2 regions of the Brevibacterium siliguriense genome follow, and region 2 is predicted to be linked to the other one. Evidence: riboswitches for the same ligand, from Rfam matches in the RefSeq annotation. Region 2 holds a riboswitch; the other holds the start of a gene.
The links. Region 2 has a riboswitch for thiamine pyrophosphate ahead of BLU88_RS17015 (TenA family protein). Riboswitches for the same ligand answer to the same signal wherever they lie in the genome.

Region 1 (5,018 bases), 1.8 Mb from region 2:
GCCATCGCCGGTCGCCGCGGCGTCGGCTGGCGCGCCTATATGCGCGAAGACACCCACGACGAAGCCAGCGCGAAGAACGTCGTTGCCGCCTGGCTCGGAACTCGCAACGCTCCCGGCGCCCTCATCACCTTGTCGTCCACTGTGACCCAAGGTGCCATCGACGCCTGCCGCCGCCTCGGCGAATGGCCGGCCCTGGTGGGTATTGACGATTTCCCCACGGCCGAACTCCTCGACGTCACCGTCGTCGATCGCAACGTCGAATCCCTCGCCGCCGCGGCGGTCCGACGACTGAGGGCCGGCGCGGAACCCAGCAATTCCGGGAGAAGCGGGGCCGCCTCGGCGAGGGGAAGGGGTCGACCGCGGCGGGGCCGAGCGGGCGCGATCGTATCGAAGTGGGAGCGTCCGATTTCGACTATGAGCTGCGCGTCATCGCTCGTGGCAGCGGTGAGGAGCCTCCAGACACCCGTTGAAAACTTTTGCCGAAACAGTTGACAGCAGGCGACGTTCAGCGAATCATATTCAACAGCCTGACAACGTTGTCAGAATGAGTGAAAGGTTCACAATGAGGCACAACCTTACGTCCCACAAGAAGCTGGCGCTCCTCGGTGCCTCCGTCGCGATCGGCGCTCTTGCGCTCAGCGGCTGCGGCAATCAGAAAGGCCAAGGTAACGACGAGGCCGACAGCGGATCCGGCGGCGACGGGGACGTCACCATCGCGCTGCTCCTGCCCGAGTCGAAGACCACCCGGTACGAGTCGCTCGACAAACCGAACTTCGAGAAATACGTCAAAGAGGCCAACCCGGATGCGAAGGTCGAATACCGCAACGCGAATCAGGATGCGACCCAACAGCAGCAACAGGTCGAGGCAGCCGTGACCGAGGGCGTCGATGCCATCGTCCTCGACCCCGTCGACGCCTCCGCCGTCTCATCCGCGCTGTCGAAGGCCGAAGCGAAGAAGATCCCGGTCATCTCGTACGACCGCTTCTTCGAAGGCGCCGACTACTACACCTCGTTCGACAACAAGAAGATCGGCAACCTCCAGGGCCAAGCGGTCCTCGACGGTCTCAAGGACGCCGGGGTCGATCCGAAGTCGGGACCGGTCTGGATGGTCAACGGCGATCCGAAGGACCCGAACGCCGCGGACTTCAAGGCCGGCGCGGAAGAGACGCTCAAGGGTGCAGGCGTCGACATCGCCGCCAGCCATGACACCCTCGACTGGAACCCCGACGACGCCCGCCAGTGGGTCGAAGGTCAGCTGCAGGGCAAGGGTGAGAAGCCGATCGCGATCTACTCGGCCAACGACGGCACCGCCGGCGGTGTCATCGCCGCAACGAAGAAGGCCAAGGTCGACCCCGTCGTGACCGGTCAGGACGCCGAGGTGGACGGACTGCAGAACATCCTCAAGGGTGACCAGTACGCCACGATCTACAAGTCGATTCCGCCGCAGGCCGAGTTCGCAGCCAAGGCCGCCGTGGCACTGGCCGCGGGTGAAGAGGTCGATGCAGGAACGACCTACAAAGACACCCCCACGGACTTCGTCGAAGCCAAGGTCGTCACCACCGACACCATCAAGGACATCGTCGGCGATCAGATCAAGGCCGAGGACATCTGCACCGGCAAGGTGGAGAAGCTCTGTGCCGATGCCGGCGTGAAGTAGAGCGCATGCGCGTTCATGATCTGACGTGACCGACCTTGAGCCGGCGACCTTCACCGGTCGCCGGCTGCCGGGTTCAACGACTGCGACAAGTAGGAACAGATGACATCAGAGACACCCGACCCGGAATCCGCAGCGACGCGGACGCCGGGCAGTGACAGCGAGCCAGTGCTCGAACTGCGCGGAATCAACAAACGGTTCGGCGCCGTCCAAGCACTGACCGACATCCACCTCAGCGTCGGTCGCGGCGAAGTCGTCGGCCTCGTCGGCGACAACGGCGCCGGCAAATCGACACTTATCAAGGTCATCGCCGGAGTCCACGCCGCCGATGATGGCGAGCTCATCATGAACGGGACGGCGCAGAGATTCTCGTCCCCGAAGGATGCGCAGAGGGCCGGAGTGGCCACCGTGTTCCAGGATCTGGCACTGTGCGAGAACCTCGACGTCGTGGCCAACCTGTTCCTCGGGCATGAGAAGACTCGCGGCGGGGTGCTCGACGAAGTCTCGATGGAAGCCAAATCATGGGAGCTGCTGCGGAGTCTGTCGGCGAAGATCCCGAGCGTGCGCGTACCGATCGCGGCCCTGTCCGGCGGCCAACGTCAGACCGTCGCCATCGCCCGGTCCCTCCTCGGCGAACCGTCCTTGGTCATGCTCGATGAGCCGACGGCCGCCCTCGGTGTCGCCCAGACGGCCGAGGTGCTCAACCTCATCGAACGGCTGAAGGAACGGGATCTCGGCGTGCTGCTCGTCAGCCACAATATGGCCGATGTGCAGGCCGTGTGCGACCGGGTGCACGTGCTGCGCCTGGGCAAGGACGCCGGTGACTTCCCCGGAGACGAACGAACCGATGTGCTGGTCGCCGCGATCACCGGAGCCAGCGACAATGTCGTGACCAAACGCGCCGCACGGAGGGGTGAGCGCCGATGACCCGCAATTCCTTCATCACCGATGAGCGGATCTCGTCCGAAGGCATCGTGGGGACGTTCGTCCGACGGGTCAAAGAGGGGCAGCTGGGCTCGTTCCCCGTCATCCTCGCCCTCGTCGTCATCGTCATCGTCTTCCAATCGGCCGACTCGAACTTCATCTCACCGGCCAACCTCGTCAACCTCTCCACCCAGGTCGCGTTCCTTGCGATCCTCGCACTGGGCATCAACCTCATCCTGCTCCTCGGTGAGATCGACCTGTCCTTGGCGCAGTTGGGTGGTCTGGCCGCCTCGTTGCTCGGTGTCCTGGTGGTGCGGCAAGGTGTGCCACCGGTGATGGCTCTGATCATCATGCTGCTGCTCGGGCTGATCGTCGGCGCGATCCAAGGTTGGTTCTTCGCAGTCGTCGGCATTCCCGCCTTCGTCGTCACCCTAGCCGGTCTGCTTGCCTTCACCGGTCTGACGCTGACGACCCTGGGCACGCAGAAGAACCTGTCGATGTCGGACACTTTCGCCTTCGACTTCGCGAGCTTCTACTTCCCAGCGATCTGGGCCTATATCTTCGGAGCGATCGCGATCATCGGCTTCGGCGGCGGAATCATCTATTCGAAGATGCGCCGCCACCGCGAGGGTCTCAACGCTCCGAGCTGGACCTCCGTGATCGTGCGCATCGTGCTGCTGGCCGCGATCGTGTTCGGCTTCCTCATCCTCGTCAACCAGGACTTCGGTCTGGCGATGCCGTTCTTCCTCATGATCGTCATCGCGATCATCATCGACCTCGTCCTGCGCAAGACCCGCTACGGCCGTTCGATCTACGCCGTCGGCGGCAAGGTCGAAGCCGCTCGGCGTGCCGGTATCCGCGTCACGTGGGTGCGCATCAGCGTGTTCATGGCCGCCGGTGTGCTGGCCGCGCTGTTCGGATTCATCAAGACCGGCGTGACGACGAATGCGGGATCGACGCTGGTGAGCACGCAGGATCTGCTCAACGCGATCGCCGCAGCCGTCATCGGCGGCACCTCGCTCTTCGGCGGTCGCGGTACCGCTTGGGCTGCTGTGCTCGGTGCTCTGGTCGTCGGCGCGATCAACAACGGTCTCTACCTCATCGGCTTCAACTCCGATGCGCAGCAGATCATCACCGCACTCGTCCTGCTCACCGCCGTCGTCATCGATGCGCTCAGCCGCCGCGGCCAGAGGTACGTCGGGCGGGGGTAGCGGTGACTCTTCGCTCAGCGGACCCCGTCGCGGTGAAACCACCGTGAACCGGAGGTGGTTTCACCGCGACGGGGTCCGCTCGGCGGTTCTGCAGGTTGGAGGAGTCGCCCGTGTCCGGGCGGGCTGATACAGTCGGAGCCATTGACATGGGGTGCCTCATGAGGATCCGCCCAGGCGGAGATCGGCGAGGCTGAGAGAACACCCATCGAACCTGATCTGGGCCATACTAGCGAAGGGATCGTCATGGTTGACTTCGACCTGCGTTCTGCGAATGCGCGACTGCGCGCCAGCAATCCACTCATCCAATGCATCACGAACACCGTCGTGCAGCAGTTCAGCGCGAATGTGCTCCTGGCCATCGGCGCCTCCCCGGCGATGCTCGACCATGAAGCCGACGCCGGACAGTTCGCCGGCATCGCCAGCGGAGTCCTCGTCAACTTCGGAACCGCCTCGAACCACCAGCTGCTCGCCGCCGACGCCGCCATCGACGTCGCGTATGCCGCCGGCAAACCCTGGGTCCTCGACCCCGTGAGCATCGGCGCCGTCGACTTCCGCACCTCCCGCATCCGCCGCGCCGCAGCCGATCACCCCACCGCAGTCCGCGGCAACGCCTCCGAGGTCGCCGCGCTCGCCGGAGTCGGACTCGGCGGACGCGGAGTCGACTCCACCGATGATGTCGATGCCGTCCTTCCCGCCGCAGCAAAGCTGGCACGAGAAACCGGCGCCATCGTTGCCGTGTCCGGACCCACCGACGCCGTCGTCGCCCACATCGACGGGACCGACCACGTCGCCCGCATCTCAGGCGGCCACGAGTTCATGCCGCTGGTCATCGGGACCGGCTGCTCACTCGGCGCCGTCACCGTCGCCTACCTGGCCTCCGTCCGCGCGGGCCTCGCCGACCCCGCAGCCGATGCCTCAACCGTCAACGCCACTGAACAGTCCGCGAACGGTGGAGCCGCCTCGGCGAGGTTCGAGGCCGTCGTCGCAGCCCACGCCCACTTCGCTGTCGCGGGGGAACTCGCGGCCGACGGCGCGAAGGGACCGGGCAGCTACTCGGTGAACTTCCTCGACGCACTCCACACCGTCGACGGCGACCGACTCGCACGGGCCGCGATCAGCCTCGACACCCTTCCTCTCGGCGAAGGCGTCCAGGCATGACCGCCGGATCCGCGCACATCGCTGACAACCCGGCTGACGACGGCGCGACCGTGAACGACCGAGACGGCGCG
Region 2 (5,018 bases):
GCTCGGCGTCGCCACTGGCAGGTTCCGGTGGGGCGAAGGCCGAATCCTCTGCCAAGGAGGGATCGACAGAGGCAGCCTTCCCGGAGGGGTTCTTCGCGATCTTCGCTTTGACGGCCGGGGCGAGCTTGTACCCGACTTCCTGGATCTTCTCCTTGCCTTTGTCGAGGCTGCGACCGTAGAGGGTGACGGCGAGGGCTGTGACGATGCTGGCGACTCCGGCTCCGACGACTGTGCCGGCGACACCGAGCTGTCCGCCGATCACCGAGGAGGTCGCGGCCGCTCCCGCGCCCGCCAGCAGCTGAGTGGCGGAGATCCGGCCTTCTGAGGATTTCTCCTCTTTCTTGTCTTCGACCACCTCTGCCGCTTCGACGACGGCGGTCGGGGAGGCCGCCGCAGATGAAGCGGCTGTCTGTGAGCCGGCGGGCATGTGCGGCGGGGTCGTCATCGGCTGCTGCGTGCCCCGACTGTCGTGGCTGATCGGATTGGGTGGAATCACTTTGGTGGCGACATGCTCGGTGGGTTCGGCCGCTGGAGTCGGGTGAGAACTGACGATCTCTTCGGTGATCAGCGGCAGGGTCTGTGAATGTTCCGGCAGACGATTCTCATCGTTGCGCCCACGCTGTTCGTTCTCATCGCTGTTTCCGACCGTCAAAGTTCCTCCAAAATCCGGTGGAGAACCATTCTCGGACGCCTATGTTCGGGCATCCTGACACTTCTTGTCCGAAGCTGAGAGAGACCTGATGGAAGAACCCGAAAACTGGCCTGTCACCTGGATAGATACACGAGGATGTGACGCCGGAGACAATCGGTTCCCATCAATTTCTCAGATGTGCGTGGCGGCTCTCTCGGCGTGGAGAACAGCAACCGAAACCTCATTCGGAACAGCCTCGCCCGTTTCCAATTCGAGCAGTTGGAAACGAGGATATTCAGCACTGGATTCGAGAGCGAGCACAAACCGGTACCCGTCGGTTGGGGCCGGCTGATCGATGCTCATCTGCAGCTCGCCGGAACCAGTTTCAGGCTCCTTACCCGAGTCGGCGACCATGAGATTGACGGCGAAACAGGGCTCTGCCATGTCGACGAGGCTCACGTCCTGACTTCCGTGGAAGCGTTCCGGCTGGAGGGCGGGTACCGGGTGCACGCGTCCGTCGATCTCAAGCGCCACCTCGGCGGTAGGCAGGAAGGTGCGTGCCATTCCGGGCAGAGCGGAGAAGGGACCCAGGCGTTCGAGCCGGGCGATGCTCAGTCGCCATGGGCGCAGCCCCGGAGTCAACTGCGCCGAGTCGCTCAGAGAGACGAGCTCAGTCGTCTGACCAGCTCCGTTGGCCCACGGGACGGGGTCACGGTCTGCGAAGGAGGCGAGCGCGCGCATGACTCAGCGCGCCACGGGCGGGTGGGGCCGCCTCGGTGGTGGTGTGATCATCCTTTGCACAGGCAGAACGGGTGACCTGCCGGGTCGAGGAACACTCGGAACGTCTCTCCCGGCTGTTCGGGGGCTTTGCCTGCGCCGATCTCGAGCACGGATTTCTCGGCGTCGTCGAGATCGTCGACCATGACGTCGAGGTGCATCTGCTGCGGGTGGGCCTGGCCGGGCCAACTGGGTGCGTGGTAGTCCTCAACCTGCTGGATGCAGATCGGCGGCCAGGAGTTGGAGACGATTTCTGCCCACGTACCGTCCTCGTCGACGGAGACGGACCAGTCCAGGAGCTTTCCGTAGAACTCCGCGAGTTCACCGGCGTCAGGGGCGTCGAGCACGACAACGGGCTGCTTTGCAATAGCCATGTCCCGAGTCTACGCCGCCGCACTGACACTGCGAAGGGGTGGACTCTGGGGCGTAGGATTGTTGAGCAGATCCGCCGATGCTTCCGCAGTCCGCATCGGCACCCCACCAGTGAAGGTTTGCGATGAGTTCTCATGCACTTCCCGTCGGCGACGGTCCCGCGGTTCACATCATCCACGACAACCCGGAATGGATCGCTCCATTCACGGAGGCGCTCGACCGCCTCGGCGTCGCCCATATCGAATGGCTGCTGCCCGAGACCACGATCGATCTTGCTGCCGAACCTCCGCAGGGGCTGTTCTGGTCGCGGCTGTCGGCCTCGGCGCACACTCGCACGGATCCGCAGGTGAAGGAGTACGGGCGTGCGGTTCTCGATTGGCTCGCCGCCGCGGGCCGCCGGGTCATCAACGGTCGCGACGTCTACGAGCTCGAGGTGAGCAAGATCCGTCAGCATCGCGGGCTGTCCGGTCATGGTTTCGATGTGCCGCACACCGCGGCCGCGTTCGGCCCGCAGGCGCTCGTCGAGGCCGCTGCCGGCTTCGCTCCCCCGTTCATCACGAAGCACAATCAGGGAGGGAAGGGACTCGGCGTCCGTCGCTTCGACTCCCATGCGGAGCTCGAGGCCGTCGCCGCCGAGTTCGCACCCGGTGGAGCGAATGCGCCGATCGACGGCATCACCCTCATCCAGGAGTACGTGCAGCCGGCCCAGTCGTTCATCACCCGCGCAGAGTTCATCGGCGGCCGTTTCCACTATGCGGTGCTCGTCGACGTCTCCGGTGGGTCCTTCGAGCTGTGCCCGGCCGATGCCTGCACGATCCCGGGGGCTGAGGCGGATTCCATCGCCGAGGCGGCTCCACCGTTCGCCCGCCGCAACGACGTCACTGCCGACACCCCGCTGATCTCTCGCCTCGAGACACTGCTGGCCGACCTCGGCATCGAGATCGCCGGCATCGAGTTCATCGAGACTCGCGATGGCCGGCAGGTCGTCTACGACATCAACACGAACACGAACTACAACCCGTCTGTCGAGTCCGCCGAACAGACGGCGGGTCGTCAGTCTGCCGCCGACCGTATCGCGGAGTACGTGGCGGACACCCTCGCCGAGGTGGCCGAGCCGTCCGTCTCCCCCGCCGGGTCGACAGCGTGGTGAAGCCCCGGACCCGAGTTCTGATCGAACTGCTGGCAGAGCTGAGTACCGTCCGACCGGGAGGTCGTGCCTTGGTGGCATTGGACGGAGTAGACGGAGCCGGGAAGACGACGATCGCCCGGGAACTCGTCGACCTCGCCGAGGAGAACGCGGGGAATTCTTGGACGGCTCCTGCTCGTCCCGTCGCGTCGGTCGGCATCGACGGCTTCCATCATCCGCGGGCCGTTCGTCATGCCGACGGAACCGGGCCGGAGACGTTCTACCGGAGCTCCTACGACTACAACGCATTCCTCGAGTCGGTAGTCGGACCCTTCCGCCGAGGCGAGGCGATCATTCCCTCGTCATGGGACGTCGATGCGGACCTGCCGGTTGAGTCGCAGCCTCGGATCTTGCCGAGCGACTGTGTTCTCCTGGTCGAGGGGATCTTCCTCCACCGACCAGAACTCGTCGATCTCTGGGATGCGAGCGTGTGGATCGAAGTCCCATTCGAGGTCTCGGTCCCGCGCGGAAACGAGCGGTTTCCCGGACGCTTCGATGCCGATCCGGAGGATCGGTCGAACCGCCGATATGTCGGCGGTCAGCGTCTCTACTTCGCCGAGGCGTCTCCGTGTGAGAAAGCCACGTGGGTGCTCGACAATCGCGACCTGGAGCGGCCAGCCCTGGTCCACCGGATCTGATCCGACCGCTCTGACTACTTTCTCTATCGCCGGTGATAGTGTCGAAAGGCTACAGGGGAGCGCCGCAAGAGGCGGCGCTGAGAGTGCGTGTGCAGACCCTTTGAACCTGATCCGGTGAGCACCGGCGGAGGGAGTGGAAGACACTTGAGCACCATCGACAATTCCTCGATCATCGTTGACAGCGGCGGAGCGGTGGCCGAACTGCTCCGTTCGACGGAGCGGCGATGGGTGAGGGCCGTCAACCACCGGTTCGTCCGAGAGCTTTTCGCCGGCACCGTCCACGACACGGTGATGCGCGACTATCTCATCCAGGACTACCAGTTCTTCGAGTCGTTCCTGTCCATGCTCGGCGCCTGCGTGGCCTATGCCGATGAGCTCGACGCAAAGCTTCGATTCGCCCGCCAACTGGGCATGCTCGTCGCCGACGAGGACACGTATTTCGTCGACTCCTTCGCCGAGCTGGGCGTCGATCCCGCCGATTACCTCCGACCTGAACTCGCCGCACCGACAGTGGGCTTCCGCGATCTCATGGACGACTCCGTCGCCTCGGCGTCGTATCCACAGCTGCTCATCGTCCTCGTTGTCGCCGAGTGGCTCTACCTCGATTGGGCCGAATCCCGGGAGGAAGTACCGCAGCGAGCGGTTCACCGAGCATGGATCGACCTCCACCGCGGCGATGCCTTTCGCGGCTGGGTGCAGTTCCTCGTCGACGAGCTCGAGCGGGTGTTCCCAAGAGACGGCGATCAGGGCTCAGATGCCGAGGCTCTCGCCCGCAGCTGGAAGCATGCCGTCGATCTCGAATGTGCCTTCTTCGACCACGTGTACGACAGCTGAGCCGCCCCCCAGCCGCCCGGAGCCGCACTCCGCAGCCGCACAGCCCACTGACCTAGACTGGCTCCATGAGCACAGGTGTTGATGCAGTCGTCGTCGGATCCGGCCCCAACGGCATGGCAGCCGCGGTCACCTTGGCCCGCGCCGGGCTCTCCGTCGAGGTGTTCGAAGCTCAGCCGACCGCCGGCGGCGGTGCCCGCACCCTCGACCTCGGTCTGGCACCCGGCATCACTCATGACATCTGCTCGGCGGTCCATCCGCTGGCCATCGCCAGTCCGTTCTTCGTCGACTTCGACCTGCGCGCCCGCGGCATGGAGCTGACCACTCCCGAGATCTCCTACGCTCAACCCCTCGACGGGAAACCGGCCGCGCTGGCCTTCCACGATCTCGATGAAACGGTCGACCGCCTCGGCGAGGCAGGACCCGAATGGCGACGATTCTTCGCCCCGTTGCTCGACCGTGTCGACGACGCGATCTGGCTCTCCCTCGGCGACAAACGTTCGGTGCCGGAGACCCTCCGCGATGTTCCCGGTATTGCGAACGTCGTGAAATTCGGGCTGCGCCTGCTCAGTCAGGCCAGCCC

Region 1: another riboswitch for thiamine pyrophosphate. It lies ahead of BLU88_RS06820 (hydroxyethylthiazole kinase); the one in region 2 lies ahead of BLU88_RS17015 (TenA family protein).

The regions. Positions count from the first base shown of each region.
Region 1 is NZ_LT629766.1:1,561,138-1,566,155, forward strand. It holds gene BLU88_RS06800 (LacI family DNA-binding transcriptional regulator) at 1-492, shown strand, start outside; gene BLU88_RS06805 (substrate-binding domain-containing protein) at 563-1,657, shown strand; gene BLU88_RS06810 (ATP-binding cassette domain-containing protein) at 1,757-2,581, shown strand; gene BLU88_RS06815 (sugar ABC transporter permease) at 2,578-3,789, shown strand; TPP riboswitch at 3,927-4,045, shown strand; gene BLU88_RS06820 (hydroxyethylthiazole kinase) at 4,033-4,947, shown strand; gene thiE (thiamine phosphate synthase) at 4,944-5,018, shown strand, end outside.
Region 2 is NZ_LT629766.1:3,780,484-3,785,501, forward strand. It holds gene BLU88_RS16990 (hypothetical protein) at 1-652, opposite strand, end outside; gene BLU88_RS16995 (HutD family protein) at 824-1,372, opposite strand; gene BLU88_RS17000 (VOC family protein) at 1,420-1,782, opposite strand; gene BLU88_RS17005 (ATP-grasp domain-containing protein) at 1,905-2,930, shown strand; gene BLU88_RS17010 (nucleoside/nucleotide kinase family protein) at 3,002-3,604, shown strand; TPP riboswitch at 3,648-3,754, shown strand; gene BLU88_RS17015 (TenA family protein) at 3,749-4,438, shown strand; gene BLU88_RS17020 (phytoene desaturase family protein) at 4,504-5,018, shown strand, end outside.